DNA from 4 places in the Streptomyces sp. NPDC002054 genome. Region 2 is predicted to be linked to each of the others. Evidence: riboswitches for the same ligand, from Rfam matches in the RefSeq annotation. Region 2 holds a riboswitch; each other region holds the start of a gene.
The links. Region 2 has a riboswitch for cobalamin ahead of ABT123_RS07055 (energy-coupling factor ABC transporter permease). Riboswitches for the same ligand answer to the same signal wherever they lie in the genome.
Positions count from the first base shown of each region.

Region 1: linked by a shared signal. The riboswitch ahead of metE (5-methyltetrahydropteroyltriglutamate--homocysteine S-methyltransferase) and the one ahead of ABT123_RS07055 (energy-coupling factor ABC transporter permease) in region 2 are both predicted to bind cobalamin.
Region 3: linked by a shared signal. The riboswitch ahead of ABT123_RS31430 (ABC transporter substrate-binding protein) and the one ahead of ABT123_RS07055 (energy-coupling factor ABC transporter permease) in region 2 are both predicted to bind cobalamin.
Region 4: linked by a shared signal. The riboswitch ahead of ABT123_RS18775 (cobalamin biosynthesis protein) and the one ahead of ABT123_RS07055 (energy-coupling factor ABC transporter permease) in region 2 are both predicted to bind cobalamin.

Region 1 covers NZ_JBEOXT010000020.1:43,816-51,284, reverse strand. Annotated here, with positions in the region: gene ABT123_RS20350 (NHLP bacteriocin export ABC transporter permease/ATPase subunit) at 1-1,222, shown strand, start outside; gene ABT123_RS20345 (glyceraldehyde-3-phosphate dehydrogenase) at 1,296-2,741, opposite strand; partial or broken gene ABT123_RS20340 (DUF4430 domain-containing protein) at 3,022-3,311, shown strand; gene metE (5-methyltetrahydropteroyltriglutamate--homocysteine S-methyltransferase) at 3,365-5,710, opposite strand; cobalamin riboswitch at 5,860-6,079, opposite strand; gene ABT123_RS20330 (3-hydroxybutyryl-CoA dehydrogenase) at 6,258-7,157, opposite strand; gene aceB (malate synthase A) at 7,154-7,469, opposite strand, start outside.
Region 2 covers NZ_JBEOXT010000006.1:13,836-21,304, forward strand. Annotated here, with positions in the region: gene ABT123_RS07030 (L-serine ammonia-lyase) at 1-280, shown strand, start outside; gene ABT123_RS07035 (SsgA family sporulation/cell division regulator) at 457-867, shown strand; gene ABT123_RS07040 (AMIN-like domain-containing (lipo)protein) at 943-1,473, shown strand; gene ABT123_RS07045 (MFS transporter) at 1,752-3,215, shown strand; gene ABT123_RS07050 (DJ-1/PfpI family protein) at 3,240-3,806, opposite strand; cobalamin riboswitch at 3,922-4,117, shown strand; gene ABT123_RS07055 (energy-coupling factor ABC transporter permease) at 4,147-4,860, shown strand; gene ABT123_RS07060 (energy-coupling factor ABC transporter substrate-binding protein) at 4,860-5,222, shown strand; gene cbiQ (cobalt ECF transporter T component CbiQ) at 5,227-5,976, shown strand; gene ABT123_RS07070 (energy-coupling factor ABC transporter ATP-binding protein) at 5,967-6,788, shown strand; gene ABT123_RS07075 (PadR family transcriptional regulator) at 6,826-7,392, shown strand.
Region 3 covers NZ_JBEOXT010000043.1:6,813-14,281, forward strand. Annotated here, with positions in the region: gene ABT123_RS31395 (methyltransferase) at 1-617, shown strand, start outside; gene ABT123_RS31400 (MerR family transcriptional regulator) at 646-1,449, shown strand; gene ABT123_RS31405 (DUF6230 family protein) at 1,558-2,190, shown strand; gene ABT123_RS31410 (DUF6114 domain-containing protein) at 2,181-2,609, shown strand; gene ABT123_RS31415 (hypothetical protein) at 2,606-3,268, shown strand; gene ABT123_RS31420 (ABC transporter ATP-binding protein) at 3,291-4,067, opposite strand; gene ABT123_RS31425 (FecCD family ABC transporter permease) at 4,064-5,083, opposite strand; gene ABT123_RS31430 (ABC transporter substrate-binding protein) at 5,080-6,066, opposite strand; cobalamin riboswitch at 6,117-6,253, opposite strand; gene ABT123_RS31435 (serine hydrolase domain-containing protein) at 6,371-7,469, shown strand, end outside.
Region 4 covers NZ_JBEOXT010000018.1:57,875-65,343, forward strand. Annotated here, with positions in the region: gene ABT123_RS18750 (hypothetical protein) at 1-340, opposite strand, end outside; partial or broken gene ABT123_RS18755 (hypothetical protein) at 407-1,021, opposite strand; gene ABT123_RS18760 (alpha/beta hydrolase family protein) at 1,273-2,439, opposite strand; gene ABT123_RS18765 (inorganic phosphate transporter) at 2,761-4,029, shown strand; gene ABT123_RS18770 (hypothetical protein) at 4,053-4,274, shown strand; cobalamin riboswitch at 4,390-4,547, shown strand; gene ABT123_RS18775 (cobalamin biosynthesis protein) at 4,583-5,539, shown strand; gene ABT123_RS18780 (cobyric acid synthase) at 5,536-7,074, shown strand; gene ABT123_RS18785 (putative cobaltochelatase) at 7,205-7,469, shown strand, end outside.

The DNA.
Region 1 (7,469 bases), on a different contig from region 2:
GGTCGTCATGCTGCTCGTCGTCGCGGCGCTCTTCCTGGGGCTGGGGCTGTGGCAGCTGCGCTACCAGCGCCGGCTGGTCAAGCTCGACAACCGGCTCGACAACCAGGCCTTCCAGACCCTGCGCGGGCTGCCGAAACTACGGGTCGCGGCGGCCGAGAGCTTCGCCTACGCCGCCTGGGCGCGGGAGTTCGCCCGGACCCGTACGCTGCACCAGCGCGCCGGCCGGATCCAGAACCTCCTCGCGGTGCTCAACGCGGTCTGCCTTCCGCTGTGCACGCTGGTGATGTTCATGCTGCTGGCCGGGCCGGCCCGCGGCACCATGTCCGCCGGTGCGTTCCTCACCTTCAGCACCGCCGTGACGCTCCTGCTGTCCTCGGTCACACAGGTGACGGGCGCGCTGCTGTCGGCGGCTGCCGTGCTGCCGGTGTTCGAGGAAGTCGCGCCGATCCTGCGGGCGGCGCCCGAGGTGCGCGGCGCCGCTGCCGCACCGGGTGTGCTGGGCGGGGCCGTCGAGGCGCGGCAGCTGTCGTACCGCTACACCGAGGACGGGCCGCTGGTCCTCGACGAGGTCGACTTCCGGGTGCGGCCCGGGGAGTTCGTCGCGATCGTGGGGGCCAGCGGCTGCGGGAAGTCGACCCTGCTGCGGCTGCTCATCGGCTTCGACAAGCCGTCCGCCGGCAGCGTGCTGTACGACGGCCAGGACCTGGCAGCCCTCGACCAGGCGGCCGTACGCCGCCAGTGCGGGGTCGTGCTGCAGCACGCCCGGCCCTTCACCGGCTCGATCCTGGACTGCATCCGCGGCGCCGAGTCCTTCTCGCTGGAGGAGGTGTGGGAGGCCGTCGCGATGGCGGGCCTGGCCGAGGACATCAAGGCCATGCCCATGGGCCTGCACACCATGCTGTCCGACGGCGGGGGCACCGTCTCGGGCGGTCAGCGCCAGCGGCTCATGATCGCCCAGGCGCTGGTGCGCAGGCCTCGGGTGCTGTTCTTCGACGAGGCCACCAGCGCGCTGGACAACGAGGCGCAGCGGGTGGTCATCGAATCCACCCGGGCCCTGCGGGCCACCCGCATCGTGATCGCCCACCGGCTGTCCACGATCATGGACGCGGACCGTGTGATCGCGATGGCGGACGGGCGGATCGTCCAGCAGGGCCCGCCCGCCGAGCTGCTCGCGGACGCCTCCGGCCTGTTCCACGGCCTGGTCCGCCGCCAGCTGCGCTGACCCGGACGTTGTCCGGAACGCCGAAGGGCGGCGGTGGGACGTGCCGTCCCACTGCCGCCCTGTCGGTACGGGATCAGACCGCCGGGACCGGGTAGGTCGGGTACTCCACCCCGGAGACGTGCTGGACGACCCGGATGACCTGGCACGAGTAGCCGAACTCGTTGTCGTACCAGAGGTAGAGGATCGCGTTGTCGCCGTCGACCTTGGTGGCGCCGGCGTCGACGATCGAGGCGTGGCGCGAGCCGACGAAGTCCATGGAGACGGCGTCGGGGGCGGTGGTGAAGTCGATCTGGCGCTTCAGCGGCGAGTGCAGCGAGACGTCGCGGAGGTAGTCGAGGACCTCTTCGCGGGTGGTCTCGCGGCCCAGGCGCAGGCTCAGGATCGCGATCGAGACGTCCGGGACGGGGACGCGGATCGAGCTGCCGGTGATCGGCGCCTTGAGCTCGGGCAGGGCCTTGGCGACGGCGGAGGCGGCACCGGTCTCGGTGATGACCATGTTCAGCGGCGCGGAGCGGCCACGGCGGTCGGCCTTGTGGTAGTTGTCCAGCAGGTTCTGGTCGTTGGTGAACGAGTGGACGGTCTCCACGTGACCGCGCAGCACGCCGTACTCGTCGTCCATCGCCTTCAGCGGCGGGACGATCGCGTTGGTGGTGCAGGAGGCGCAGGACAGGATGCGCTCGTCCGGCTTCACCGTGTCGTGGTTGACGCCGTGCACGATGTTCGGGACGTCGCCCTTGCCCGGGGCGGTCAGGACGACCTTGTCGATGCCGGGACGCAGGTGCTTCGAGAGCCCCTCGCGGTCGCGCCACTTGCCCGTGTTGTCGATGAGGATGGCGTCCTTGATGCCGTACGCCGTGTAGTCGACCTCGGAGGGGTCGTTGGCGTAGATCACCTTGATCGCGTTGCCGTTGGCGATGATCGTGCTGTTCGCCTCGTCCACGGTGATGGTGCCCTGGAACTGGCCGTGGATGGAGTCGCGGCGCAGCAGCGAGGCGCGCTTGACCAGGTCCTGCTCGCCGCCGCCGCGGACGACGATGGCGCGGAGGCGCAGACCGTTGCCGGAGCCGGCCTTCTCGATGAGCAGGCGGGCGACCAGGCGGCCGATGCGGCCGAAGCCGTAGAGGACGACATCGCGGCCCTCGCGGCACTCGATCTTGTTGGCACCCGTGGCGCCGGCGACGGCCTCGGCGGTGAACTGTTCGACGGAAAGACCGCGGTCATCGGTCTTGTACGTGGCGGCGAGCATGCCGATGTCGATCTGGGACGGGCCGAGGTCCAGCGCGGTGAGGGCCTGCAGGAACGGCAGGGTCTCGGTGACCGAGAGCTCCTCGCCGTCGATCTGGCGGGCGAACCGGTGGGTTTTGAGGATGCTCACCACGGATTTGTTCACCAGGGCGCGGCTGTGGAGGAGGACCGTGACGTCCCGCTCCCGGTGAAGCTTCCCGATGATCGGGATCATCGACTCCGCGATCTCCTCGCGGTTCTTCCAGTTGGTGAACGAGTCGTCATTGACAGTCACAGGTTTATCTTTCGAGCTAGGCGGCGCTCATATGCTAACCCCTCGCTCCTTTGATCATTCAAGCGGTACCTCTTGAGCGAGCAATCGTGACCTTCTGTGACGGTTTGAGCACCTTCCCCAGCCATCCTTCAGGTCATACGATTCATGCCACAACCGAATGGCTGCGTGACTGGGGGAAGCCGGTGGGAATCCGGCGCTGACCTGCAACCGTGGTATGCCCGGGGGCGGTCGGGGCGTCGGCGCACGACCCCGACTCCGCCTCCTGCCAGAAGGGCACCTCATGCGCCAGACCGTCGCCCGCCGAGCCGTTGTCACCGCCGCCGCTCTCGGGCTCGTCCTCGCCACCGCGCCGGCCGCCGCCCAGGCCACGAGGTCACCACCGCGACCGGCGGCACGCACAAGTGCGACGGCACCAACGGCGGCGCGAACCCGACTGCCGTTCCCACCCCGACCGCTGCCCTCGACGACGCCGCGCGCAGAAACTACTTCGACTGGGACGGCACCTGGTACGCGTCCTTCGACGACTTCTCCGTCGACACCATCAAGCAGGTCAGCGGCGGCGGCTCGGCCAGGAGCGGGATCGGGCCGGAACGGTCGCGGTGACCGTTCCGGCCCGGGCGGGATCAGGCGTTGCCGGCCGCCGTCTCCGCGCGCACCTGCACGGCCGCCGCGACGAGGTTCTCCAGGGAGGCCCGCGTCTCGGGCCAGCCGCGGGTCTTCAGCCCGCAGTCGGGGTTGACCCAGAGCCGTTCGGCGGGAATCGCCTCACGGCCCTTGCGCAGCAGGGCCGCGGCCTCCTCGGTGGACGGGATGCGCGGGGAGTGGATGTCCCAGACGCCGGGGCCGACCTCCCGCGGATAGCCGGCGCCGGCCAGTTCGTCGGCCACCTGCATATGGGAGCGGGCCGCCTCCAGGCTGATGACATCGGCGTCGAGGTCGTCGATGGCCTGCACGATGTCGCCGAACTCGGCGTAGCACATGTGGGTGTGGATCTGGGTGTCCGGCCGGATGCCGCTGGTGGTCAGCCGGAAGGACTCGGTGGCCCAGGCCAGGTAGTCCGCATGGCCGGCGGCCCGCAGCGGGAGGGTTTCCCTCAGGGCCGGCTCGTCCACCTGGATCACCGAAGTACCGGCCGCCTCCAGGTCGCCCACCTCGTCGCGCAGGGCGAGGGCGACCTGCCGGGCGGTCTCGCCGAGCGGCTGGTCGTCCCGTACGAAGGACCAGGCGAGCATGGTCACCGGACCGGTCAGCATGCCCTTGACCGGCTTGGCGGTCTGCGCCTGGGCATAGGTCGTCCAGCGCACCGTCATCGGCTCCGGGCGGGAGATGTCCCCGGCCAGGACGGGCGGGCGGACGTACCGGGTGCCGTAGGACTGGACCCAGCCGTGCTGGGTGGCGAGGTAGCCGGTCAGCTGCTCGGCGAAGTACTGGACCATGTCGTTGCGTTCGGGCTCGCCGTGCACCAGGACGTCGATGCCGGCCTTCTCCTGGAAGGCGAGGACCTCGCGGATCTCGGCCTCGATCCGCTGCTCGTACGCGGCGCCGTCGATCCGGCCGGCCCGCAGGTCGGCCCGGGCGGTGCGGAGTTCGGAGGTCTGCGGGAAGGAGCCGATGGTCGTGGTGGGCAGCAGCGGAAGCCGCAGGTGGGCGCGCTGGGCGGCGGCCCGCTCCGGGTACGGCTGGGAGCGGCGGCCGTCGGCGTCGGTGATGGCCGCGGTCCGGGCGCGGACGGCCGGGTCGCGGGTGAGGGAGGAGTGGGCGCGGGAGGCCAGGTCGGCCCGGTTGGCGGCCAGTTCGGCCGCGATGGCGCCGGTGCCCCGGGCCAGGCCGCGGGCCAGGGTGGTGATCTCGGCGGTCTTCTGGCGGGCGAAGGCGAGCCAGCGGCGGACCTGTGTGTCGAGGTCGCGCTCGGCCCCGGCGTCCAGCGGTACGTGCAGCAGGGAGCAGGAGGCGGCGACGTCGACCCGGTCCGCGAGGCCGAGGAGGGTGGCGAGGGTGGCGAGGGACTTCTCGTAGTCGTTGAGCCAGATGTTGCGGCCGTTGACCACACCGGCGACCAGCCGCTTGCCGGGGATGCCTCCGATGGCGGCGAGGTCGGCCAGGTTGCCGGCGGCGGCCTCGGTGAAGTCGAGGGCGAGGCCGTCGACGGGCGCCTTGGCCAGCACCGGCAGGGCCTCGCCCAGCCGGTCGAAGTACGAGGCCACCAGCAGCTTGGGCCGGTCGGTGAGCGCGCCGAGTTCGCGGTAGGCGCGGGCCACGGCGTTCAGTTCGGCCGGGGTGCGGTCCTGGACCAGGGCGGGCTCGTCGAGCTGGACCCACTCGGCGCCGGCGGCGCGGAGCTCGGCCAGCACCTGTGCGTAGACGGGCAGCAGCCGGTCCAGCAGGGTCAGCGGGACGAAGTCGTCGGCGACCCCGGGCGCGGGCTTGGCGAGCAGCAGGTAGGTGACGGGGCCGACCAGGACCGGCCGGGCGGTGTGCCCGAGCGCGAGGGCTTCCTTCAGCTCGGCGACCTGCTTGGCGGGGTCGGCGGTGAAGGCGGTGTCGGGGCCGAGTTCGGGGACCAGGTAGTGGTAGTTGGTGTCGAACCACTTGGTCATCTCCAGCGGCGCCACGTCCTGGGTGCCGCGGGCCATGGCGAAGTAGCCGTCGAGGGCGTCGGCCTCGACGGCGGCGCGGTGCCGTGCCGGGATGGCGCCGACCATGACGCTGGTGTCGAGGACGTGGTCGTAGTACGAGAAGTCGCCGGTGGGCAGCTCGTGCAGGCCGGCCTCGGCCAGCTGCTGCCAGGTGTCGCGGCGCAGGCCGGCCGCGGTCTCTCTGAGGGCCTCGGCGGTGACGCGGCCCTTCCAGTAGCCCTCGACGGCCTTCTTCAGCTCCCGGTTCTGGCCTTGGCGGGGGTAGCCGTACACGGTGGCCTGGGCTCCCGTGGCTGCGGACGTGGTGGTCACGGAACTCTCCTTCGCGAGCATGTCTCCATGGACCCGGCGACGGGTCGGGGGCGCGAAAGGGGTGACCGACCGGACGGAGCCACGGGCGCGTCCGGATGGGTACGCGCGGGTGTCCGCCTGATCTGCACGCCGACCCGCCCACGAGGTCACCGGGATTCCGCACACGGCTGGGCGTGTGCGGGCAACGGGCAGGTCTTCGGACTCGCGGGCACGTCTCGTCGTGGACGAGGCTCCTACTGGCCGTCGCTTCCCAGACCCGGCCGGGTCCAGTGCGTATGACGGCGGTCGTTCCCGCTCACCGCTGCGGGGCAGTCCCGGATTCCCACCGGGTTCCCTCTTACGACGCATCCCGCCTGGCGGACGGGGCGAACCAGCTGCACCGGCCAGCCTAGAGGCCGGTTCCGCCGAGGGGATAGCGCAGTTCACATTCCGGACGGTGATCTGAGACACGCGAACGCGTGAACGCGCGAACGCCCACGGCAGAACGCGGAGCGGCTCACCAGGCCGCTCCGCGTTCTGCTCCGCCGACCGGGACCCTCATGCCCGGGTCGGCGCCTGCCGGGGCCCCTCAGCCCTGGCGGTACTGGTGGAACCCGCGCCCGGTCTTCCGGCCCAGCAGCCCGGCCTGCACCATGCGGCTGAGCAGCGGCGGCGGGGCGTACAGCGGCTCCTTGAACTCCTCGTAGAGGGCTGCGGCGATGGCGGCGACGGTGTCCAGGCCGATCAGGTCGGCCAGTTTGAGCGGGCCCATGGGGTGGGCGCAGCCCTGTTCCATGCCGGCGTCGATGTCGGCGGCGGTGGCGAAGCCGGATTCCGCCATCCGGACGGCCGACAGGAGATAGGGGATCAGCAGGGAGTTGACGACGAACCCGGCGCGGTCCTGGGAGCGGATCGCGGTCTTGCCCAGGGTGTCGCGGGCGAAGGCCTCGACGGCCGCGGCGGTCTCCGCCGAGGTGTGCAGGGAGGTCACCACCTCCACCAGCGGCAGCACGGGCACGGGGTTGAAGAAGTGCAGGCCGACCACCCGGTCCGCGCGGAGGGTGGCCATGCCCAGCCGCATGACGGGAAGGGCGGAGGTGTTGGTGGCGAGGACGGCCGACGGATCCTCCACGATCTTGTCGAGGGCGGTGAACACCTCCGCCTTGGCCTCGGGGTTCTCGGTCACGGCCTCGATCACGAGCTGCCGGTCGGCGAGGTCCTCCAGGTCTCCGGTGAACACCAGCCGGGCCAGGGCGTCCTCGGCCGAGAGCCGGTCGAGCTTGCCGCGCTGGACGGCGCGTTCCAGGGATACGGCGACGCGTTCGCGGGCAGCCCGGGCCGCGGTGGCGTCGGCTTCGGCCACCACCGTGTCCAGGCCGGCCCGGGCGCAGACCTCGGCGATGCCGGCGCCCATCTGGCCCCCGCCGACGATCCCGATGCGCTGGAAGCGGGTGGTCCGGGTCCGGGTGGTCCCGCTGCGGGCGGTCATGACGGCACCGGCGCGGTGGCGCGGCGGACCAGGTGGCGGGTGTAGGCCTCGGGGGTGAAGAAGGCGGGCAGCTCCGGGGCGAGGGCGGTACGGACGAACACCTCTCGGGCCTCCGCGGCCAGGGCGGCGGGGTCCTCGGCGGCCAGGGCCGCGCACTCCGCGTCGAGCAGGCGGGTCACGGTGGCGTGGTCCACGCTGCCGTGGCGGAGCCACTGCCAGATCTGGACCCGGGCGATCTCCGCGGTGGCCGCGTCCTCCATCAGCCCGTACAAGGCAACCGCTCCGCTGCCGCGCAGCCACGCATCGAAGTAG
Region 2 (7,469 bases):
GGAGCAGGTGGAGAACGCGGCCGAGATCGGCATGGAGCACAACCTGGGTCTGACCTGCGACCCGGTCGGCGGCCTGGTCCAGATCCCGTGCATCGAGCGCAACGGCATGGCGGCGGTGAAGGCCGTGACGGCGGCGAAGATGGCGATGCGCGGCGACGGCAGCCACAAGGTCTCCCTGGACAAGGTCATCAAGACCATGAAGGAGACCGGCGCCGATATGAAGATCAAGTACAAGGAGACGGCCCGCGGCGGCCTCGCGGTCAACGTCATCGAGTGCTGACCTGCTGACAGCGGGTGCCCGTGGGCGCCGTAGGCGCCGCGGGCGGCGGCAACACAGGTCGCAGGGCCTGACCGCTTCGGGACTTTTGGCACCGGAGCGGGGGGTTCCGGGCGGGTTAGCGTGCGGGTGCACGTTCTTTCGAACCTCCGGCGGACGGCTGACCGAGGGACCCCCGCATGGCGACCACCGAACACTGTGTCATCCCGCTGCACCTTGAGACCGGGACGGACGACCCGATAGCGCTCCGGGGCGTGTTCGGGTACCGGTCCGACCGGCCGTACGAGGTCTCCCTCGACTTCCACGGGGGAGGCATGATCCTGGCCCGCTGGGTCTTCGCCCGCGACCTGCTGCTCGACGGCCAGGTCCAGGCGACCGGCCAGGGCGACATCCGGGTCTGGCCGGCCTGGCGGGCGTTCGAGCCGCGGGTGATGCTCGCCTTCTCGAACGGGCAGCAGGACGGTGTGGTGTCGGCCCGCGCCAAGGACGTGCGCCGACTGGGCCGCCGGATGACCTCCCTGGTGCCGCGGGGGCAGGAGGGGCGGTACTACGACCTCGACGCCGAGCTGAGCACATTGCTGCCGCGCTGATGCAACCGTACGGGGACGAGGAGTGTCTCCCCGGATGACAGCATTGCCCCCATATCCGGAGAATCGGGGGACGCCATGAACCATCTGCGTCGCCAGCAGCTCGTGGCCCTCGCCACGGGTGCCCTCCTCACCGCCGGTGTCGTACTCGCCGCACCGGCCGCGGCCCAGCCCCGGGCCCAGCTCTCCCCCCAGGTCCAGACCAAGACCCAGACCCCGCTGGTCGTCAATGCCCGCTGGGGCGGTCACTGCACGTACGACCGGCTCGTCATCGACGTCAAGGGGTACGTGCCCGAGGTGACCGTCCGCAGGGCGGCCAAGCTCTACTACGACGGGTCCGGGAAGCCCGTACCGCTGGCCGGCAAGTACTTCCTCGAGATACGCCTGCACCCCGCCGCCGGGCACAACGACGCGGGCCAGTCCGTCTACAAGGGACCCAAGCTCCTCAAGATCTGGCTGCCCAAGCTCAAGGGCATCGCGATGACCGGCGACTACGAGGGGTACGTGACCTTCGGCGCCGCCTTCAACACCAGGCCGGAGTACAAGACCTTCAAGCTGCACGGGCCGGAGCGGTTCGTGCTGGACGTCAAGCACGCCAACGTCTGCTGACGCGGCGGAGGCCGACCCACCGGGCCCGGGGCGTTACACGCCCCGGGCCCCCGCGTTGTGAAGTCCGGGACCAAAGGCCTTGGACAAGGTGAGATCCGGCCGTTACCTTGGAAAGGAAGGTAAAAATGTAGAAAAGCCTGCATAAAGTGGGCGTAAGTGTACCGGCGGCCTCTCTTCGGGGTCCGCCCGAAGGGACGAGATACCCCGTGGCCCGAGCCCTGAACACCACAGGACCCGCCGCGGATCGCCGCCCGTCGTCCGGAGCCGGACGCTGGGTGATGCTCTCTGTGCTGTGCGCCAGCCTCCTCCTGGTGGCCATGGACGCCACCATCCTGAATGTCGCCCTGCCGTCGCTCATCGACGACATGCGCCCCACCGCCCTGCAACAGCTGTGGATCATCGACATCTACGGTCTGGTCCTCGGCGGCCTGCTCGTGACCACCGGCGCGATCGGCGACCGGTACGGACGCAAGCGGCTCTTCCTGATCGGCTTCGTGCTGTTCGGCGTGGCCTCCGTGGTCGCCGCGACCGCCACCAGCCCGGCCGTGCTGATCGCCGGCCGGGTCCTGCTCGGCATCGGCGGCGCGATGGTGATGCCCTCGACCCTGTCGCTGATCCGGAACATCTTCACCGACCCGCGCGAGCGGACCGTCGCCATCGGCATCTGGGCCGCGGTCGCGGGTGCGGGTGCCGCCATCGGCCCGCTGGTCGGCGGGGCGCTCGTCGAACAGTTCGGCTGGTCGGCGGCCTTCTGGGTCAACGTCCCCGTCGTCGTGGTGACCGTGGTGGCCGGCATCCGGCTGCTGCCCGAGTACAAGGCGGCCGGCACCCACGCCCTGGACTGGCCCAGTGCCGTGCTCTCCGTCGTCGGCATCGTCGCCCTCGCCTGGGGCATCAAGCACGTGGCCAAGGGCAGCCCCACCCTCACCGACCTGGTCGTCCTGAGCATCGGACTGCTGGTGCTCGTCGCGTTCGCCCGCCGCCAGCTGAAGCTGCCGGACCCGCTGCTCGACGTACGGCTCTTCCTGAGCCGGCCGTTCACCGCGGCGGCCCTCACCACCCTCATGGCGATGCTCGCGGCCGGCGCCGGCCTGTTCCTGCTCTCCCTCTGGTTCCAGTACGTGCACGGCTACTCGCCGTTCCAGGCGGGTCTGCGCACACTGCCGGTGGCCCTGGCCATGCTGGTCGGCGCCCTGCTCGCCCCGCGGCTGATGCACCGTATCGGCGTCCGCGCGGTGCTGTGCACGGGCCTGGTGGGACTGCTGGCGGGATTCCTCCTGCTGGCCGTGGCCCCCCAACCGACCCCGTACGCCTACGTCGCCGTCTTCCTGGCCCTGCTCGGCATCGGTGACGGACTGGCCATCACCGCCGCCGCTGCCACTCTGGTGTCTGCGGTGCCGGCCGCCCGGGCCGGTCAGGCCGGGGCGGTCTCGGAAACCGCCTACGAACTCGGGGTGGGCCTCGGAGTGGCGCTGCTCGGCTCGGTCCACGGCGCCCTCTATGCCGCCCGTATGCCGGACACCGCCCCCACCCTCGCCCACGAGTCGATCGGCGGCGCGAAGGAAGCGGCCGAGACGCTGGCGGGCCCGGACGGCGAACGGCTGTTCGCCGCCGCCCGGTCCGCCTTCGACGGCGCGCTCACCACCACCGCCTATGTGTCCGCCGGCATCGTGGCCGTCGTGACCGTGCTCGTCCTGTGGATGGTGCCGCGCGGATTCAGGGCCACCGGCAGCGGTCACTGACCGCCCCGGCGGGCGTCTCGATGCCTAGGTGACCGGCGCCTTGGAGCGCAGTACGGTGAGGAATTCGCGCATCCAGGCCGGGTGGTCCGGCCAGGCGCGGGCCGAGACCAGGGTGCCGTCGACCACGGCCTCGGAGTCCTCGAAGGCGGCGCCGGCGGTCCGCATATCGGGCTCCAGCGCCGGATAGGCGGTGACCCTGCGCCCGTCCAGCCCGCCCGCCGCGGCGGTGATCAGCGGGCCGTGGCAGATCTGCGCGACCGGCTTGTCGGCCCCGGTGAACGCGGCGAGGATGCGCCGGACCTCGGGGTTGTTGCGCAGGTATTCGGGGGCCCGGCCGCCGGGGACCACCAGGGCCGCGTACTGCCCGGGGTCGACATCGGCGAAGGCCAGGTCGGCGGGCCAGGTGTAGCCGGGCTTCTCGGTGTACGTGTCGAAGCCGTCCTCGAAGTCGTGGACGACGAAGCGGAGCCGCTTGACGGAGGGTGCCGCGATGTGGACCTCGTACCCCTCCTCGCGCAGGCGCTGGTAGGGGTAGAGGACTTCGAGCGACTCCGCCGCGTCGCCGGTGACGATGAGGATCTTCGCTGCCATGGGCTGCTCCCGGTCAGGGGGTTTCGACGCGTCGACCCTGCCCGCGCAGCCGACCGGCAAACCGCCCCGGGCGGGCGCCCGGCCGGGGGCGGGTTGTGGCAGGTCACCGCGCCGACTAGGGTCAGCGGGCCTTGGTGTTCGGGAAACCGGTGGAAAACCGGTGCGGCCCTCGCCACTGTGATCGGGAAGTCCGGCTCCAATCCTGCGGGAAGCCACTGGGCTGACGCGGGGAGTCCGCGTTGCCCCGGGAAGGCGGAGCCAAGGCATCAGCACCCGTGAGCCAGGAGACCGGCCGAGGTGCGTTGTCCATCCACGAGGTGCTGGAGAGGTCTCCCCACTCATGCATATAGCCGAGGGCTTTCTGCCCCCCTTGCACGCGGTCGCCTGGGGCGCCGCGTCCGCTCCCTTTGTCGTCCACGGAGTCCGCGCGCTGACCCGTGAGGTCAAGACGAACCCGGAGAGCACCCTGCTCCTCGGCGCGTCCGGAGCGTTCACTTTCGTCCTGTCCGCCCTGAAAATCCCTTCGGTGACGGGCAGTTGTTCCCATCCCACCGGTACCGGGCTGGGCGCCATCCTGTTCCGGCCGCCCATCATGGCGGTGCTCGGCACCATCACCCTGCTCTTCCAGGCGCTGCTGCTGGCCCACGGCGGCCTGACCACCCTGGGCGCCAACGTCTTCTCGATGGCCATCGCGGGCCCCTGGGCTGGCTACGGGATCTACCGGCTGCTGAAGCGGTTCGACGCTCCGCTGATGGTGTCCGTGTTCTTCGGCGCCTTCTTCGCCGACCTGGTCACCTACTGCGTCACCAGCGTCCAGCTGGCGCTGGCCTTCCCGGACCCGGGCACCGGCTTCGCGGGCGCGCTCGCCAAGTTCGGCGGGATCTTCGCGGTCACCCAGATTCCGCTGGCGGTCAGCGAGGGCCTGCTGACGGTGCTGGTGATGCGTCTGCTGATGCAGTCGAGCAAGTCGGACCTGATCCGGCTGGGTGTCGCCAAGCTGACGGGTACGCAGGACAAGCAGCAGCAGAAGCAGGAGCAGGAGGCGTCGGTCTGATGTCGAAGAACGCGAAGATCAACACTCTGCTGCTGCTGGTGGTGGCGGCCCTGGCCGTGCTCCCGCTCGCGCTGGGGCTGGGCGACGGCAAGGAGGAGCCGTTCGCGGGCGCGGATGCGCAGGCGGAGGCGGCGATCACCGAGCTGAAGCCGGATTACGAGCCGTGGTTCTCCCCGCTGTACGAACCCCCGTCGGGCGAGGTGGAGTCGGCGCTGTTCGCCCTCCAGGCGGCTCTGGGCGCGGGCGTGCTCGCGTACTACTTCGGCCTGCGCAAGGGCCGCCGCCAGGGCGCGGCCGGCACTGTGGCCGCCGCTGCGGCCGATGAGCCCGCCCCGGCCGGCGCCGCGTCGACGAAGTCCTGACCCGGTGCTGCCGATCGACGCGGCGGCCCACACCAGCCGCTGGCGGCACCGTCATCCCCTGGAGAAGGCCCTGCTGGGCCTGGGGCTGACGGCCGCCGCGGTGTGTCTGCCGCCCTGGCCCGGCGGGCCGCTGGTGGCCGCGGCCACCCTCGCCGTGCTGCTCGGCCCGGCCGGGGTGGCCGGGCGGCAGCTGTGGCGGGCCTTCCGGATCCCGCTGGGCTTCTGCGTCACCGGAGCCGTCCCGCTGCTGTTCGCGGTGGGCGGCCCGGCCGGCTGGGTCTCGCTGGCCCCGGACGGCCCCCGGCACGCGGCCGACCTGCTGCTGCGGACCTCGGCGGCCTCGCTCGGGGTGCTGCTGTTCGCCTTCACCACCCCGGTCTCGGACGTCCTGCCCCGCCTGGTGCGGGCCGGGGTGCCGGCTCCAGTGGTGGACGTGGCGCTGGTCATGTACCGGATCGGGTTCCTGCTGCTGGACTCGCTCGCCCAGGTCCGGCGGGCGCAGGCGGCCCGGCTGGGGCACACCGGCCGGGCGGCGGCCTGGCGTTCGGTGGCCGGGCTGGCCGCGACCGCCTTCGTCCGGGCCTTCGACCGCGCGGGCCGGCTCCAGGCGGGCCTGGCCGGGCGCGGGTACGACGGCACGCTGCGGGTCCTCGTCCCGGAGACGGCGCTGTCGGTGCGGTTCCTGGCCGCGTCGGCGGCCCTGCTCTCGGTCGTGGTCGTCACGACCCTCGTACTGAAAGGACTCTGGCTGTGAAGCCGTTGGTGGAACTGTCCGGCGCAGGCTATGCGTACGAGGACGGGCCCGCGGTGCTGAGCGGGGTGGACTTCGCCATCGCCGAGGGGCGGGCGCTGGTCCTGCTGGGCCGCAACGGCAGCGGCAAGACCACGCTGATGCGGCTGTTGAGCGGTGGCCTGCGGCCGGGCTCGGGGCAGCTTCTGCTGGACGGCTCGCCGGTACGGTACGACCGCGCGGGCCTGACCCGGCTGCGGTCCTCGGTGCAGCTGGTGGTCCAGGACCCGGACGACCAGCTGTTCGCGGCCTCGGTGGAGCAGGACGTGTCCTTCGGCCCGCTGAACCAGGGGCTGCCGGCGGCCGAGGTCCGGACCCGGGTGGACGCCGCCCTCGCCGCCCTGGACATCACGCATCTGCGGGACCGGCCCACCCACTTGCTGTCCTACGGGCAGCGCAAGCGGGCGGCGATCGCGGGGGCGGTGGCCATGGCTCCGCGGGTGCTGATCCTGGACGAGCCGACCGCCGGGCTGGACCCCGACGGCCAGGAGCGGCTGCTGGCGGTGCTTGCCGGGCTGGCCGGCACCACGGTGGTGATGGCCACGCACGATGTGGACCTCGCGGTCCGCTGGGCCGACGATGCGGCCGTGCTGACCCCGGACGGGATCCGGACGGGCCCGGCGGGCCGGCTGCTCTCCGACCCGCAGCTGCTGGCCTCGGCGGGCCTGCGCCAGGCGTGGGCGCCCTCGGTGGCCGCGTTCCTGCGCGCCCGGGACCTCCTCGCGCCCGACGCCCCGGGGCCGCGTACGCCGGAGGCGCTGAGCTCCTGGCGGTGACGTGGTGACGTGAGCTGCAGGGCACACAATGGACCGCATGTCGCTGCCGCACGCCATCCTCACCGCACTGCTCGAGAAGCCCTCGTCGGGGCTGGAGCTGACCCGCCGGTTCGACAAGTCCATCGGGTACTTCTGGTCGGCCACGCACCAGCAGATCTACCGGGAGCTGGGCCGGTTGGAGGAGGCCGGGCTGATCCGGGAGCTGCCCAGCGAACAGCCTGCGCGGGGGCAGAAGAAGGAGTTCGAGGTGCTGCCCGCCGGATCGGCGGAGCTGGCCCGCTGGGTCGGCGGCAGCCAGGACCCAAAGCCGATCCGGGACCCGCTGCTGCTGCGGATGCGGGCGGCCGGCGTGGTGGGGCCGGGCGGCCTCACGGCCGAGCTGCGCCGGCACCTGGAGCTGCACCGCCGGCAGCTGGCCGAGTACGAGGCCATCGAGGCGAAGGACTTCCCGCCGGAGCGGCGCAGCACCGACGAGGACCGGCTGCGCCGGCTGGTGCTGCGGGGCGGCATCGGCCTGGAAACGTTCTGGCTCCACTGGCTGGAGGAAGCCATCGCCGAGGTCGCGGACATGACCCCACCCGCCGCCAACGCCTCCGAAGCCTGAGCCCAACCCGGTCCCGGCCCGGGCTCCGCAAGGCCAACGCCTGCGGCCAAGCCCGCGCCCGAGACGGGGTCGGCGCG
Region 3 (7,469 bases), on a different contig from region 2:
CGGCCACCGACCCGTGGCCGCTGCGCTACACGGTGGACGAGGACGGCGGGTCCGGGGCCGGGCTGACCGTGGTCAACCATGCCGGGATCTTCTGCGCGGACCGCCTGGACGTCGGCACGCGCTTCTTCCTCCAGAACATCCCCACCAACACCGCCGGGGCCCGGGTCCTGGACCTGGGCTGCGGCAACGGCCTGGTCGGTACGGCGGTCGCGGTCGCGGACCCGGACGCCGAGGTGGTCTTCACCGACGAGTCGTACCAGGCGGTGGCCTCGGCCCGGGCCACCTTCGAGGCCAATGTCCGTACGGACCGCTGGCGCGCGGAGTTCCTGGTCGGCGACGGGGTGGCGGACCTGCCGCCCGGGTCGGTGGACCTGGTGCTGAACAATCCGCCGTTCCACTCCCACCAGGCGACCACGGACGCCACCGCGCTGCGGATGTTTGCGCAGAGCCGGAAGGTGCTGCGGCCGGGCGGCGAGCTGTGGGTGGTCGCCAACCGCCACATGGGCTACCACACGCATCTGCGGCGGCTCTTCGGCAACAGCGAAGTCGTGGCGAGCGAGCCGAAGTTCGTGGTCCTGCGGGCGGTCAAGCGGGAGAACCGTCCGCGGCCCATGTGACCTGCCGGTACGTCCTACACTCGGCCGCGTGAGCAGCGAGGGAGCGGGGGGCGGCGCAGGCGGCCCAGGCACGGCAGGCGGCCCGGGCACGGCGGATGGCGCGCGCTACCGCCGGGAGGAAGTGGCCCGGGCGGCCGGGGTGAAGGTGCGCAACCTGCGCTACTACCAGGAGCGCGGGCTGCTGCCCCCGCCGCGCCGGGAGGGCCGGATCGTCTGGTACTCGGACGACCACCTGGTCCGGCTGCGGCTGATCGACGACCTGCTGGGCCGCGGCTACACGGTGCAGGGCATCGCCGAGCTGCTGGCCGCCTGGGAGCAGGGCGGTGGCATCGCCCAACTGCTGGGTCTGGAGCGGGAGATGACCCGGGACTGGGTGCAGGAGGAGCCGGTCGCGATGACCCTGGCCGAGTTGCGGGAGCTGTTCGGCCCGGCGGCGACGTCCCAGGACACGCGGCGGGCGGCGGCGCTGGAGTACGTACGGGTCGAGGGGGACACCGTCACCTTTCCGAGCCGACGGCTGCTGGAGGCGACGCTGACGCTGGTGCGGCAGGGGGTGCCGCTCTCCGAGATCCTGGATGCGGGGGAATTCGTACAGAGTCAGGCCACAGCGCTCGCGGACCGCTTCGTCGCCCTGTTCCGGCGGCATGTGATCGGTACGGAAGGGTTGGGGCGGCTTTCGGCCGCGCAGGTGGAGCACGTCACGGCGGCGGTGGCGGCGCTGCGTCCGGTCGCCGGTGAGGTGGTGACCGCGGAGTTCGCCCGGGCGATGGCCCGGCGGGTGGACGAGGAGGTCGCCTCACTGCTGCACACGGAACCCCGTACGCAACAGTAGGAGTTGGCCTGAAAGCAGCGGCCGAGCAACCTTGCCAACCACCATTGGCACTCTTACATTCAACGGCACACCCATACCGGTCAGTAACGATCATAAAGGGGATGTGTCATGGAACATGACTTAGGCGATGCCTCAGCCGGTGACCCGGGCGACGGCCGGGTGCGCTGGCGGCGCTTCGCCGTCCTGACGGTCCCGGCGATCGCCGTCACCGCCGGCCTCGGCATCGCCCTCGCGCAGGGGGCCCTCGCCGCCTCCTTCGCCGTCTCGGGCCAGCAGTTCAAGGTGTCCGCCGAGAGCCTGACGGGCGAGGGCTTCGTCCAATACGGCAGCGTGGACGTCAACGCCCGCGACGAGCTCATCCCGGTGGCGGTCACCGCCATCAGGGAAGCCAAGCTCCACAGCCTCTGCCAGTCGGTGGTCACCTCGCTCCCGGTGATCGGCGACATCTCGCTCAACCTGACCGCCGGCCAGAAGACCCCGGTCGAGGCGACGAACCTGTTCGTCGACGCCACCCAGCTGTCCGGCAACGCCACCTTCACCAACATCGAGATCGGCCGCGACGCCTCCACCCTGGACAAGGGCCCCACCGACGCCCAGGGCATGCAGGACCTGTTCGCCCAGCAGGCCGACACCGTCAGCATCACCGATCTGCAGCAGACCGCCTGGGCGACGAACGCCGGCACCTTCAAGCTCTCCGGCCTGAACCTGAAGATCAGCAAGGGCAAGAAGGAATGCTTCTGAGGTTCCGGCGGTGGCGGCGCAGCCGGCCGTTCTGGGGCGGGCTCTTCGCCGCCCTGGCCGGAGCCGAGATCTGCGTCCTGCCGCTCGCCCCGCTGAAGGTCATGCTCACCCAGGGCGTGGCGGGCATCCCGTCCGTGCTGATGGGCCTCGTGATGATCGTGCTCGGTCTCACCGTCTGGTTCGCCCCGCACTACCGCGCCCTCGCCGGGGTCCTCACCACCCTCATCGCCACCGCCGCCCTGGTCTTGTCCAACCTCGGCGGATTCCTGATCGGGACCCTGCTGGGCATCCTCGGCGGCGGCCTGATGTTCGCCTGGCAGCAGACCCCCTCCGCTGCACGCACCCCCTCCCCGGCAAGCACCCCCTCCCCCACCCCCACCGCCGTACCGCACTCCGATCCCCAAGGAGCACAGCCATGAGCCGTACCCGCACCACCTTCGCCCTCGGACTCGCCACCGCCGGCGCACTGACCCTCGGCGCCGCCGCGGCCACCGCCGCACCGTCCCCCGCACCCTTGCCGGCGGCCGGTTCCACCACCGTCACCCCGGCCGGGCACGCCTTCCAGGCCACCCTCAGCGGCAAGGCCACCCTCAAGGCCGGCGCCGTCACCGTGACCTGCACGGTCTCCGTGTCCACCGGCACCGTCCCGGCCGCACCCGGCAACCACAACCCGGCCGGCCCGGTCTCCTCGCCGATCTCCGCACCGACCTACAGCTCCTGCACGGCGAGCCTGCCGGGGGTCACCCCGACCGTCACCACCAGCGGCGCCTGGCAGGTGTCCATGCAGCACGGGTCGCCGATCACGGCCACCATGACCGTCCCGACCGGCGGCCTGGTGCTGAAGACCACCGGCCTGGCCTCCTGTACGGTCGTCACCGCGCCCACCGCCCCGGCGAACGTCCCCGGCACCTGGACCAACGGCTCCCCGTCCACCCTGACCTTCACCAACGCCTCGGTGCCGGTCAAGGTCACCGGCGGGTTCGGCTGCCCCACCAGTGCGACCTCCTCCACCTTCAACGCCGTCTACAAGGTGGCCGACACCACCGACCCGTCCCAGCAGATCACCGTCGCGCCGTAACGTTTCCTCAAACCCGGATACCTCAGGGCAGATAGACGATGCTGGGCGCGCCGGTCGTAGGATGGACGCCGATCCGGGTCCGTACGCCGTACACCTCGCCCAGCATCTCCTCGGTCAGCACCTCGGCCGGGGTCCCGGAGGCCACCACCCGCCCCTCGTGCAGGAGGCACAGCCGGTCGCAGAAGGAGGCGGCCAGGTTGAGGTCGTGCAGCACCAGCAGACCGGTGGCGGGCAGGCCGCGCACCAGCGCGAGGACCTCCAACTGGTAGCGGATGTCCAGGTGGTTGGTCGGCTCGTCGAGGGCCAGCAGACCCGGGTCCTGGACCAGGGCCCGGGCGACCAGGGCGCGCTGCCGCTCCCCGCCCGAGAGCTCGTCGAAGGTCCGCTCGGCGAATGCCGGGATGCCCACCGTGCGCAGGGCCTCCTCGGTCCGGCGTACGTCCGCGGGGCCGTCCTGCTCCCAGAAGCGCTTGTGCGGGCTGCGGCCCATGGCGACCACCTCCCGGACCGTCAGCCCGAAGGTGCCGCTCGCGTCCTGCGGGACCACGGCCACCCTGCGGGCCCGTTCCCTGACGGTGAGGGAGGCGGCGTCCCGGCCGTCGAGCAGGATCCGGCCGGCGGTGGGCCGCAGCGTGCCGTACACGCAGCGCAGCAGGGTGGTCTTGCCGCTGCCGTTGGGGCCGGCCACGCCGACGGTCTCACCGGGGCGGGCGGTCAGGTCGATCCCGTGCAGCAGGGTGTGGCCGCCGGTCTCGTAGCGCAGTCCCTCGATGCGCAGTTCGGCGGGCGCGGGCGTCATCCGAGGACCCCTTCGGCGCGCGAGGACCGCCGCAGCATCCACAGGAAGAACGGTCCGCCGACCAGCGCGGTGACCACCCCGACCGGTATCTCCTCGGGTGCGGCGGCGGTACGGGCGACCAGGTCGGCCAGCACCAGGAACACCGCCCCGCCGAGCGCGGCCACCGGCAGCAGCGCCCGGTGCCCGGCGCCCACCGCCATCCGGGCGGCGTGCGGGATCATCAGCCCGACGAAGCCGATCGCCCCGCTGTAGGCCACGAGCACGCCGACGACCAGCGAGGCCAGGACGAACACCGCGGCGCGGAACCGTCCGGTGTCCAGGCCCAGGGTCTGCGCGCCCTCCTCGCCCGCGAGCAGCAGGTCGAGGGGCCGAGCCAGGGCGAGCAGCAGCCCGGTGCCCAGCAGCAGGGCGGCGGCGGGCAGGGCCAGTTCGTCCCAGCGGGCGCCGCCGAGGCCGCCGAGCGTCCAGAACAGCACCAGGCGGACCTGGTCGGCTTTGGCGGCGAGCACCAGGACCAGGCTGGTGAGGGCGGACAGGACGTACTGGACGGCCACCCCGGCCAGGATCAGCCGTCCGGTGGTCATGCTGCCGCCGCGCCGGGCCATCGCGTACACGGCGACGAGGGCGCCCAGTGATCCGGCGAAGGCGGCGGCGGGCAGGGTCACGGTGGTTGCCAGTCCGGCGCCGACCCCGAGGACCAGGACGCAGACGGCGCCCGCCGAGGCTCCGGAGGAGGCGCCGAGCAGGAACGGGTCGGCGAGCCGGTTGCGGACCAGGGCCTGGAGGACGGTTCCGGTCACGGCCAGCCCGGCGCCGACCACCGCGCCGAGCAGCACCCGTGGCATCCGGACGTCCCAGACGATGGCGGCGAAGGCGCCGGTGCGCTGCCCGCCGAGCACGATGTCGAGGACCTGTCCGGGCGGGATGCGGACCGGGCCGAGGGCGAGCCCGGCGACGGCGGAGCCGAGCAGTGCGGCGGTGAGCACCGCGAGGACGGCCGGGGTGCGACGGGTCACGCCGCGTCGGGGTGCAGCTGGCGGGCCAGGGACTCGACGGCGTCGTCGACGCGCACCCCGAGCACGGCCGAGGACAGCGGGAGGACCACGAACCGCTTGTTCTTGACGGCCGGGACCTGGGCGAGGGCCGGGTCGTTCAGCAGGCGCTGCTTCTTGGCCTCGACGGGGGTGCCGCCGTAGTCGTAGATGAGGATGACCTCGGGCTTGCGCTCGATGACCTGTTCCCAGGACACGTCGCCGAAGGTGTCCTTGAGGTCGGCGAAGACGTTGGTGCCGCCGGCCCGGGTGATGATCTCGTTGCCGATGCCGTTTCCGCCGGAGGTGGAGGCGGCGCTCTCTCCGCCGTCGTAGGCGAAGACGGCGGGCCGGTTCTTGCCGGCCAGTTTCTGCGCCACGGCGTCGATGCGCCGCTGCTGATCCTCGATCAGCCGGGCGCCGCGCTCGGGGACTCCGAAGGTGCGGGCGACTTCGGTGATCTCGGTCTTGAGCTGGTCGAGTCCGACCGGGCCGGTGGCGCAGTACTCCACGCTGAGGCGGGTGTTGATCCCGCTCTTCTGCAGGCCTGCCCGGTCGCGGCCGGCCGCCTTGTCGAAGGCGCTGGCGTAGCCGCCGTAGACGAAGTCGGGGTTGGCGGCGAGCAGTTGCTCCTTGGAGGGGTACTCCTTCGCCAGCACCTTGATCTTGTCGTAGGCGGGCCGGTAGACGGGGAGGATCGCGTCGTCGAGGTAGGCGGTGCCGACCATGCGGTCCTGGAGGCCGAGGGCGAGCAGGATCTCGGTGGTGTGCTGGGTGAGGGTGACCGCGCGCCGGGGCGGTTCCCGATAGGTGGTATCGACCCCGCAGTTGGTGGTGGTGTACGGGAATCCGGGCGCGGCGGCCGGCTCCCCAGCGGTGTCCTCCTTGGCACCGGCGCAGCCGGCCAGCGGTATGAGGAGGGCGAGTGCGGCGAGGGCGCGCAGGGCGGCGGCGCGCGGGTGGGTCAGGACCACGGGATGCCTCTCCGGGGGATCCTCGTCCCCTGGTCGAAGTGAAGAACGAAAAGAGGCGGCGCGTCAGTGTCTGACTTCCGGATCCCGCGGGGGACCAGGTCACAGTGGCGGGACCGCACCGGGTTCGCACCGGTTTCCTGATCTGCGCCGCCTGGGGTGACGCGGGCCAGTCTGCCAGACCGCAGCTGCGGCACCGGACTGCGGGCCCGACTTGCACTGCGTTCAAGTACTGGTCTATCGTTCCACTTGAACACAGTGCAAGTGGAACGACCGACCACGCACCGACAAGGGGACCCGCATGTCCGAGCACACGTTGTCCGCGTTATCCGCGCTGGTAGAGGCCAAGGCAGAGGAGTTCGCCATTCCCGGCATCTCCGTCGGGGTATGGGCGGACGGGCAGGAGGTGTTCGCGTCCCACGGCGTGACGAGCATCGACAACCCGCTGCCGGTCGACCGCAGGACGCTCTTCCAACTGGGGTCGGTGTCGAAGACCTTCACGGCGACCGCGCTGATGCGCCTGGTCGAGAGCGGCCGGGTCGAACTGGAGGCGCCGGTGCGCCGCTACGTTCCCGAGCTGGTGCTCTCGGACCCGCAGGCCGCGGACCGGATCACCGTGCTGAACCTGCTCAACCACACCGGCGGACTGGACTGGGGGGTCATCGCCGACACCGGGGACGGGGACGACGCCCTGGCCGCCTACATCGCGCTGATGGCCGAGGCGAAGATGGCCGCCCAGCCCGGCACCCGCGCCTCCTACAGCCAGTCCGGCTACAACCTGGCCGGGCGGGTCCTGGAGAAGGTCACCGGCCAGACCTACGAACAGGCCGTCGCCGAACTGGTCCTGGAGCCCCTCGGACTCTCCGACACCCTCTTCGCTCCCGCCGACGTCATGACCCGGCGGTTCGCCGTGGGCCACGACCAGGACGAGGACGGCACCCTGTCCATCGCCCGCCCCTGGCGGGTCCCGCGCGCACACAACCCCGGCGGGGGCATCGCCTCCTCGGCGGCGGACCTGCTGCGCTGGGCCCGGTTCCACCTCGGCGACGGCCGTGCGGAGGGCGGCGAGCCCGTCCTGGACGCCGGGCTGCTGCACCGGATGAAGGAGCAGACCGTCGCCCTGCGGAGCAGTAGCCAGGGTGACGCCCTCGGTATCTGCTGGTTCCTGCGCGATGTGGACGGGGTCCGCACGGTCGGCCACGGCGGGTCGGCGATCGGCCAGTTCTCCGAGTTCCTCATGGTGCCCGAACGGAACTTCGCCGTGGTCGCGATGTCCAACGCCGGCCCGAACGGCATCCCGTGCAACCAGGCCGTCGTCCGGTGGGCGCTGCAGACCTGGCTGGGGGTGACGGACCGGGACCCGGAGCCGCTCCCGCACGACGCGGCGCGGGCCGGCGAGC
Region 4 (7,469 bases), on a different contig from region 2:
CTTCGGCCGGCGCCGGGACCGGCCCGGCCGGGGCGACGGCCTCCAGGGCCGGCAGCTCTGGGCCGGCGCGGTGGGCGCCTTCGGCGGTCCCGGCCGCCGGTCCCTCATGCACCAGCACGGGGACCACGGCGGCTTCGCCGGACGCTGGGACCGGCCCGGCCGGGGCCGCGGCCCAGGTGGCCGGTAGCTCCGCGCGGACCGGGTGCGCACCTTTGGCGTGCTCGGCTGCCGCACCGGAAGCGGCGACGGTGGCGGTGGCGGTGGCCCCGGCGGTGGCAGCTTCGATCGGCGCCGGCGCCGGGACCGGCCCGGCCGGGGCGGCGGCCTCGAGGGCCGGCAGCTCCGGGCCGGCGCGGTGGGCGCCTTCGGCGGTCCCGGCTGCCGGTCCCTCGTGCACCAGCACGGGGGCCGGTGCCGCACCGGAAGCGGCGGCTCCGGCTTCCGCCGCCAAGGCGGGGTCCGCGGCGTACGGGACTTCGCAGCGCTCGTCGCGGAGCTCGGCGACGCGCTGGCCCAGCAGGTCGAGCAGGGCCGGCACAGTAACCGGGCCGGCCGAGAGCTGGAGCAGCGAGAGAACCTGTGGCATCGCCTCGACGACCTCGGCGACCAGCTCGGGTGCGATGTCGGCGGGCGCCGGGTGGACCAGCGACCAGGCGTCGAAGAGGGCGACCCAGCCGCGCAGCACGGCGGTGTCGTCGCGGTCCCAGGCGCGCAGCCGCCAGCCGGGCCGGGCACTGCCGCCGTGCACCTCGACGAGTCCGGCGAGCCGGGCGCGGTCCCAGCCGGCCTGGACCTGCCCGTGCGTCAGGCTCAGTTCCCCGGAGGCCCGTTCGACGTCGGGGGCGGGCAGCGCGCCGGCCGGGGCCGGGCGGGATCCATCGGCGGTGCCGAGGGTGCGTTCCGCCCAACGGGCCAGCCGTACCGCATCGGAGAGCGACGCCCTGGCCCTCTTGGCGAGTTCGGGCGCGGCCGGGGTTCCCTCCGGCGGCCGGGGGGCCGGCCGGGTACGCCGGTTGGTCACCGCCTTGCGGGCGGCGGCCACGGAACGCGGGGAGACGAGTCGGAGTCTGGAGTCGCGAGCCAACTGCTCATCAGGCTTTCGGGACGTCACGGAATCAGTCTCGCCCGTCACCGGCCGAAAGCCCAAACGGAACCGGCCGTTGCCGCTGGTGGGCCGTGGTACAGACCAGGACAACACACCCGCGCCGCCCGCTCCCCGGCCGGAGATTCCCGGCCGTCCGCGCACGCGTGGACGGCAGTTCACACAAGAGCTCACATAAGAGGGGTCAGGAAGCGGCGCAGTGCTTCCTCGTAGCGGGCCGGGTCGACGTTCCACATTCCCCCGTGCGGGGCGTCCCGGACGGTGTGCAGGGTGACGAGGTCGGGGCGGCTCTCGGCGAACCGGCGGGCCGGGCCCCAGGGGGCGAGGGCGTCGTCCGGTCCGGCGAAGACCAGGGCCGGGACCCGGAGGGCGGCGGGATCGGCGGCCGGATCCCGGTGGTCCCCGTGGCCCCCATGGCCCCCATGGCCCCAGTGGTCCCCGTGGAGCCCGGCGCGGCTCTCGGCGGCGCGGACGGCCAGCGGCAGCAGAACGGCCGGCGTCCCGCGGGCCGCCGCCAGGTTCCGCAGGGTGGTGTGCCGGTCCAGGACCGGGGAGTCCAGGACGAGGCCGGCGATCCGGTCGGCGAGGGCCGAGCGTTCGGCGGCGTACAGGGCCATGGTCGCTCCGGTGGACCAGCCGTAGAGGACGACCCGGCGGGCGCCGAAGCGGAGTGCGTAGCGGATGGCGGCGTCGAGATCGCGCCATTCCGACGCCCCGAGGTGGCCGAGGCCGTCGGGGGACTCGGGAGCGCCCAGGTCGCCGCGGTAGGCGAGGTCGAGGACCGGTAGCCGGAACCGGTTCAGGAAAGGCATCACCACCATGGGGTGCTCCCGGGTGGCGCCGAGGCCGTGGACGGTGATCACCCAGGTGTTGCGGACGGCGGGGACGAACCAGGCGGGCAGCGCCCCCAGCTCGCCGGGGACGTCCACATCGGCGTGGTCGAGGCCGAGGGCGGTGCGCGGGTTGCCGAGGTGGATCTGCGGGGTGAGGCTGACCCGGGTGCCGGGGTCGAGGTGGCCGTGGGTGACGCGGAGAAGCTGGCGTACGACGGTGTCCGGGGTGTGCGGGGCGTCCGGCAGGACCCGGCCGACCACGGCGTGCACCCCGGGGGCGTCCAGTCCGTAGGTGCCCGGGCGCAGCGAGGCCAGGGAGCGGGTGAGCGCGACCCTGCCGCCGGCGGTGCCGTGGACGACGAGCCGGGGGCCGCCGGGCAGAGGGCGGCCCGGTTCGGGCCGCAGGGCCGCGTCGGCGGCGTACCGGCCGGCCGCGACCGCGGCTGCTCCGGCACCCACCAGAAGGGTGGTGACGGCGGCTGCCGTCACTGTTGCGGGTCGCACTGTTCCAGTTTCGGCGGCCGGAGCAGCCCCGGCCAGTGGAGCGGAATCGGCCGGACGGCCTGAAAGGCGGCGTCCGGGCACGTGATCTGGGTCTCTTCCGGGGGACCCGGAAGGTACCCCCAGACCGGGGGCGGCCCCACCGGAAGGTTCCGTTCACCTGCGTGTGACGTGCACGAATCGGTCCATCGGCGGCAGAATCAGGACGAGGATCCCGAAGCCGGGCCGGGCTGGTACACCGCACCGCCCGTCTCAGTTCACTTTTAGTTCACCTAGGTTGCCTACGGTCGCCGAGCCACTGACGTCAAACAGAAGCCTGGGTAAATGGAGCACATAACGCTTCTCCTCGGGATCGTGATCATTACCGCTCTCGTGTTCGACTTCACGAACGGTTTCCACGACACAGCCAACGCGATGGCTACCACCATCTCGACCGGCGCCCTCAAGCCCAAGACGGCGGTGGCCATGTCCGCCGTGCTCAACCTCGTCGGCGCGTTCATGTCCGTGGAGGTCGCCAAGACGATCTCCAAGGGCCTGGTCAACGAGGACGGCATCCAGCCAGAGGTGATCTTCGCGGCGCTCGTCGGCGCCATCCTCTGGAACCTCATCACCTGGCTGGTCGGACTCCCCTCCAGCTCCTCCCACGCCCTGATGGGCGGCCTGATCGGTGCCGCGGTGGCTTCCGCGGGCATCGGCGCCGTCAACGGCGACGTGGTGGTCACCAAGGTGCTCATCCCCGCGATCGCCGCGCCGATCGTCGCCGGTCTGGCCGCCATGCTGGCCACCAAGGTCACGTACAAGGTCGGCAAGAACGTCGGCGAGAAGACCTCGGCCAAGGGCTACCGGGCCGGTCAGATCGCCTCGGCGGGCCTGGTCTCCCTCGCGCACGGCACCAACGACGCGCAGAAGACGATGGGCATCATCACCCTGGCCCTGGTCGCCGGCGGGGCACTCGCCCCCGGCTCCAACCCGCCCGTCTGGGTCATCGTCTCCGCCGGCCTGGCCATCGCGCTCGGTACCTACCTCGGCGGCTGGCGCATCATCCGCACCATGGGCAAGGGCCTGACCGACCTGCAGCCGCAGCAGGGCTTCGCCGCCCAGACCTCGGCCGCCAGCGTCATCCTGGCCTCCTCCAACCTCGGCTTCTCGCTCTCCACCACCCACTCGTGCTCCGGCGCGGTCATGGGTGCGGGCCTGGGCCGCAAGGGCGGTGTGGTCCGCTGGTCCACCGCGACCCGCATGTTCATCGCCTGGGGCCTGACCCTGCCGGCCGCCGCGCTGGTCTCGGCCGGTGCCGAGCTGGTCATGCGCACCGGTGACATCGGCATCGCCGCCGTCACCGTCTTCCTGGTCGGCTCCTGCCTGGCCATCTGGCTGATCTCCCGTCGCCAGGTCGTGGACCACAACAACGTCAACGAGCTGGAGACCCCGGCCGAGGCGCCCGGCGTGGTCACCACCGCGATGGCGGCCGTCACCGTGCCGCCGGCCGGCACCACCGCCGCGGTCACCGACGAGGACCTGAAGGCCACCATCCCCGCCCCGAGCGCCCCCGCGCCCGGCGAGACCCCGGCGGCTCCGGCCGCCGCGGTCTGACCAACAGAGAAGGTTTCGGCAGTATGAAGATCGACTGGGCAGCTCTCGGCTCCGTCTTCGGAGTCAGCCTCTCCGCCACCGTCGCTCTGGTGGCCCTGTTCACCCTGGGCATGGTGGGGCTCTCCCGGCACGAGGCCGCCACCGAGCAGGGCGGCGCAGCCACCCTGGCCCGCACCGGCGCGTACGCCTGCTTCGCGCTCTGCGCCGCGGCCGTGACGTACGGGATCTGGCTCATCGTCGCCTGAGTCCCCGGGGCACCACCCCGCCCCACCCCGCACCACCCGAAGCACCACAGAGTCACTCCCCCCGGGCAGCCCCGGGGGGAGTTCTCGTTTCAGCAGGTCAACGGCAAGTTGACGGGCCATCGCGGTGCGTGGTGGACTGCCGGAGCCATTACGGCGGCAGCAGAGGAAGTCCGGTGCGAATCCGGCGCGGTCCCGCCACTGTCACCGGGGAGCACGGACAGCCGTCCCTGCCCGCCGGGAGCCAGGAACTCTCGCCGCCGGACACGTCGAACCAGGGCGCGGACCCTGAGTGAGGACATACCTGCCCCATGCGTGCCGATCGCGTCTTCGCGTACGGCGTGACGGCGGGCCTGATCGGCGACCGGATCCTCGGGGATCCACGCCGCGGGCACCCCGTCGCCGCCTTCGGACGAGCCGCCGCCGGCGTCGAACGCGTCCTCTGGCGCGACCGGCGCTCGCGGGGCGTGGTGCACACCCTGGTGTGCGCCGGAGGCGCAGCCGCCGCGGGTGCGCTGGCCGCCCGCGCCGTACGCTCCCGTCCCGCCGCCGTCCGGATCGCCCTCACCGCCGCCGCCACCTGGGCCGTGGTCGGCGGGACCTCACTGGGCCGGGAGGCCCGTGCCATCGGCGGCGCCCTGGCCGCCGGGGACACCGAGGTGGCCCGGGAACGCCTCCCCCACCTCTGCGGGCGCGACCCGCAGGCGCTGGACGGGCAGCAGATCGCCCGCGCCGTCGTGGAGTCGGTCGCCGAGAACACCTCCGACGCGGTGGTGGGCGCCCTGGTGTGGGGTGCGGTCGCCGGGGTGCCCGGGCTGGTCGCCTTCCGGGCCGTGAACACCCTGGACGCGATGGTGGGCCACAAGTCGCCGCGCCACCTGCGCTACGGCTGGGCCTCCGCCCGGCTGGACGACCTCGCGGGCTGGCCGGGGGCCCGGCTGACCGCGCTGGCCGCCGTGGTCGCCGGCCCGGACCGTCGGGGGGCGGTCCGGGCCTGGCGCACCGACGCGGCGGCCCACCCCAGCCCCAACGCCGGCCCGGTGGAGGCCTCCTTCGCGGGTGCCCTGGGCGTCCGGCTCGGCGGCACCCTGGCCTACGGGGGACGGGTGGAGCACCGGGCGGTGCTCAACGGGGACACCGGGCGGCCGGTGGAGGTCGCCGACATCGAACGGGCGGTACGGCTGTCCCGGCAGGTGACCTGGCTGGCGCTGGCCGCCTGCGTCGGCGGCCGGCTGCTCGCCGCACGGGTACGGAGGGGACGCGCATGAGCAGCACGAGCAGCGTGAGCAAGGGGCGGCTCGGCGGGGGGCTGCTGGTCGCCGGCACCACCTCGGACGCCGGGAAGAGCGTGGTCACGGCGGGCATCTGCCGCTGGCTGGTCCGGCAGGGCGTGAAGGTGGCGCCGTTCAAGGCCCAGAACATGTCGCTGAACTCCTTCGTCACCCTCGAGGGCGCGGAGATCGGCCGGGCGCAGGCCATGCAGGCGCAGGCGGCCCGGGTGGAGCCCACGGCTCTGATGAACCCGGTGCTGCTCAAGCCCGGCAGCGACCGCAGCAGCCAGGTGGTGCTGCTGGGCAAGCCGGTGGGCGAGATGAGTGCGCGCGGCTACCACGGCGGGCGTCAGGAGCAGTTGCTCGGTGTGGTCACGGACTGCCTGGAGCAGTTGCGGGGCACGTATGACGCCGTGATCTGCGAGGGGGCGGGCAGCCCGGCCGAGATCAACCTGCGGCGCACGGACATCGTGAACATGGGGATCGCGCGGGCCGCGCGGTTTCCGGTGGTGGTGGTCGGGGACATCGACCGGGGCGGGGTCTTCGCGTCCTTCTTCGGCACCACGGCCCTGCTGTCGGCCGAGGACCAGTCGCTGATCGCCGGCTACCTGGTGAACAAGTTCCGCGGTGACGTCTCCCTGCTGGAGCCCGGCATGGAGATGCTGCGGTCGATCACCGGCCGGTCCACGTACGGGGTCCTGCCCTTCCGGCACGGGCTGGGCATCGACGAGGAGGACGGCCTGCGGGTCTCGCTGCGCGGCTCGGTCCGCGAGTCGTTGGTGGCTCCGCCGGTGGGCGAGGACGTCCTGCGGGTCGCGGTCTGCGCGGTGCCGCTGATGTCGAACTTCACGGACGTGGACGCGCTCGCGGCCGAACCGGGTGTGGTGGTGCGGTTCGTGGACCGGGCCGAGGAACTGGCCGATGCCGACCTGGCCGTCGTACCGGGCACCCGGGGCACCGTGAAGGCGCTGGAGTGGCTGCGGGAGCGGGGGCTGGCCGATGCGCTGGCCCGGCGGGCCGCCGAAGGCCGGCCGGTGCTGGGCATCTGCGGTGGCTTCCAGGCGCTGGGCGAGCGGATCGAGGACGAGGTCGAATCGCGGGCGGGCGTGGTCGACGGGCTGGGCCTGCTGCCGGTCCGGGTCCGCTTCGCCCGGGAGAAGACCCTGGCCCGGCCCTCCGGTTCGGCGCTCGGCGAACCGGTCACCGGATACGAGATCCACCACGGCGTGGCCGAGGTGCTGGGCGGGGACCCCTTCCTGGACGGCTGCCGGGTGGGGTCGGTGTGGGGCACCCACTGGCACGGCTCGCTGGAGTCGGACGGCTTCCGCCGGGCGTTCCTCCAGGAGGTCGCCGCGGCTGCGGGCCGCCGCTTCGTACCGGCGCCGGACACCTCCTTCGCCTCCCTGCGGGAGGAACAGCTGGACCTGCTGGGCGACCTGATCGAGGAACACGCGGACACCGATGCGCTGCTCCGCCTGATCGAGACCGGCGCCCCGGCGGGCCTCCCCTTCCTGCCCCCGGGCGCACCGTGACGGGCCGGGCCCTGCGGGGCTGTTCCCCCACCCGCCCCTTTACCCACCCCTTCCCGAAACCGGGGCTCCGGCCCCGCACCGGCGCGGCGCCGCGCCACATCCAGCCGCCGCACCTTCGAAGGAGTCACGCATGAGCACGCCCTACCCGTTCACCGCGGTGGTCGGCCAGACCGACCTCCGGCTGGCGTTGCTCCTCAACGCCGTCAGCCCCGCGGTCGGCGGGGTGCTGGTCCGCGGCGAGAAGGGCACCGCCAAGTCCACCGCCGTCCGCGCCCTGACGGCCCTGCTGCCGCAGGTGGACGTGGTCCCCGGCTGCCGGTTCTCCTGCGCCCCTGCCACGCCCGACCCGGGCTGCCCGGACGGCCCCCACGGGTCCGGCAGCTCCGCCGAGCGGC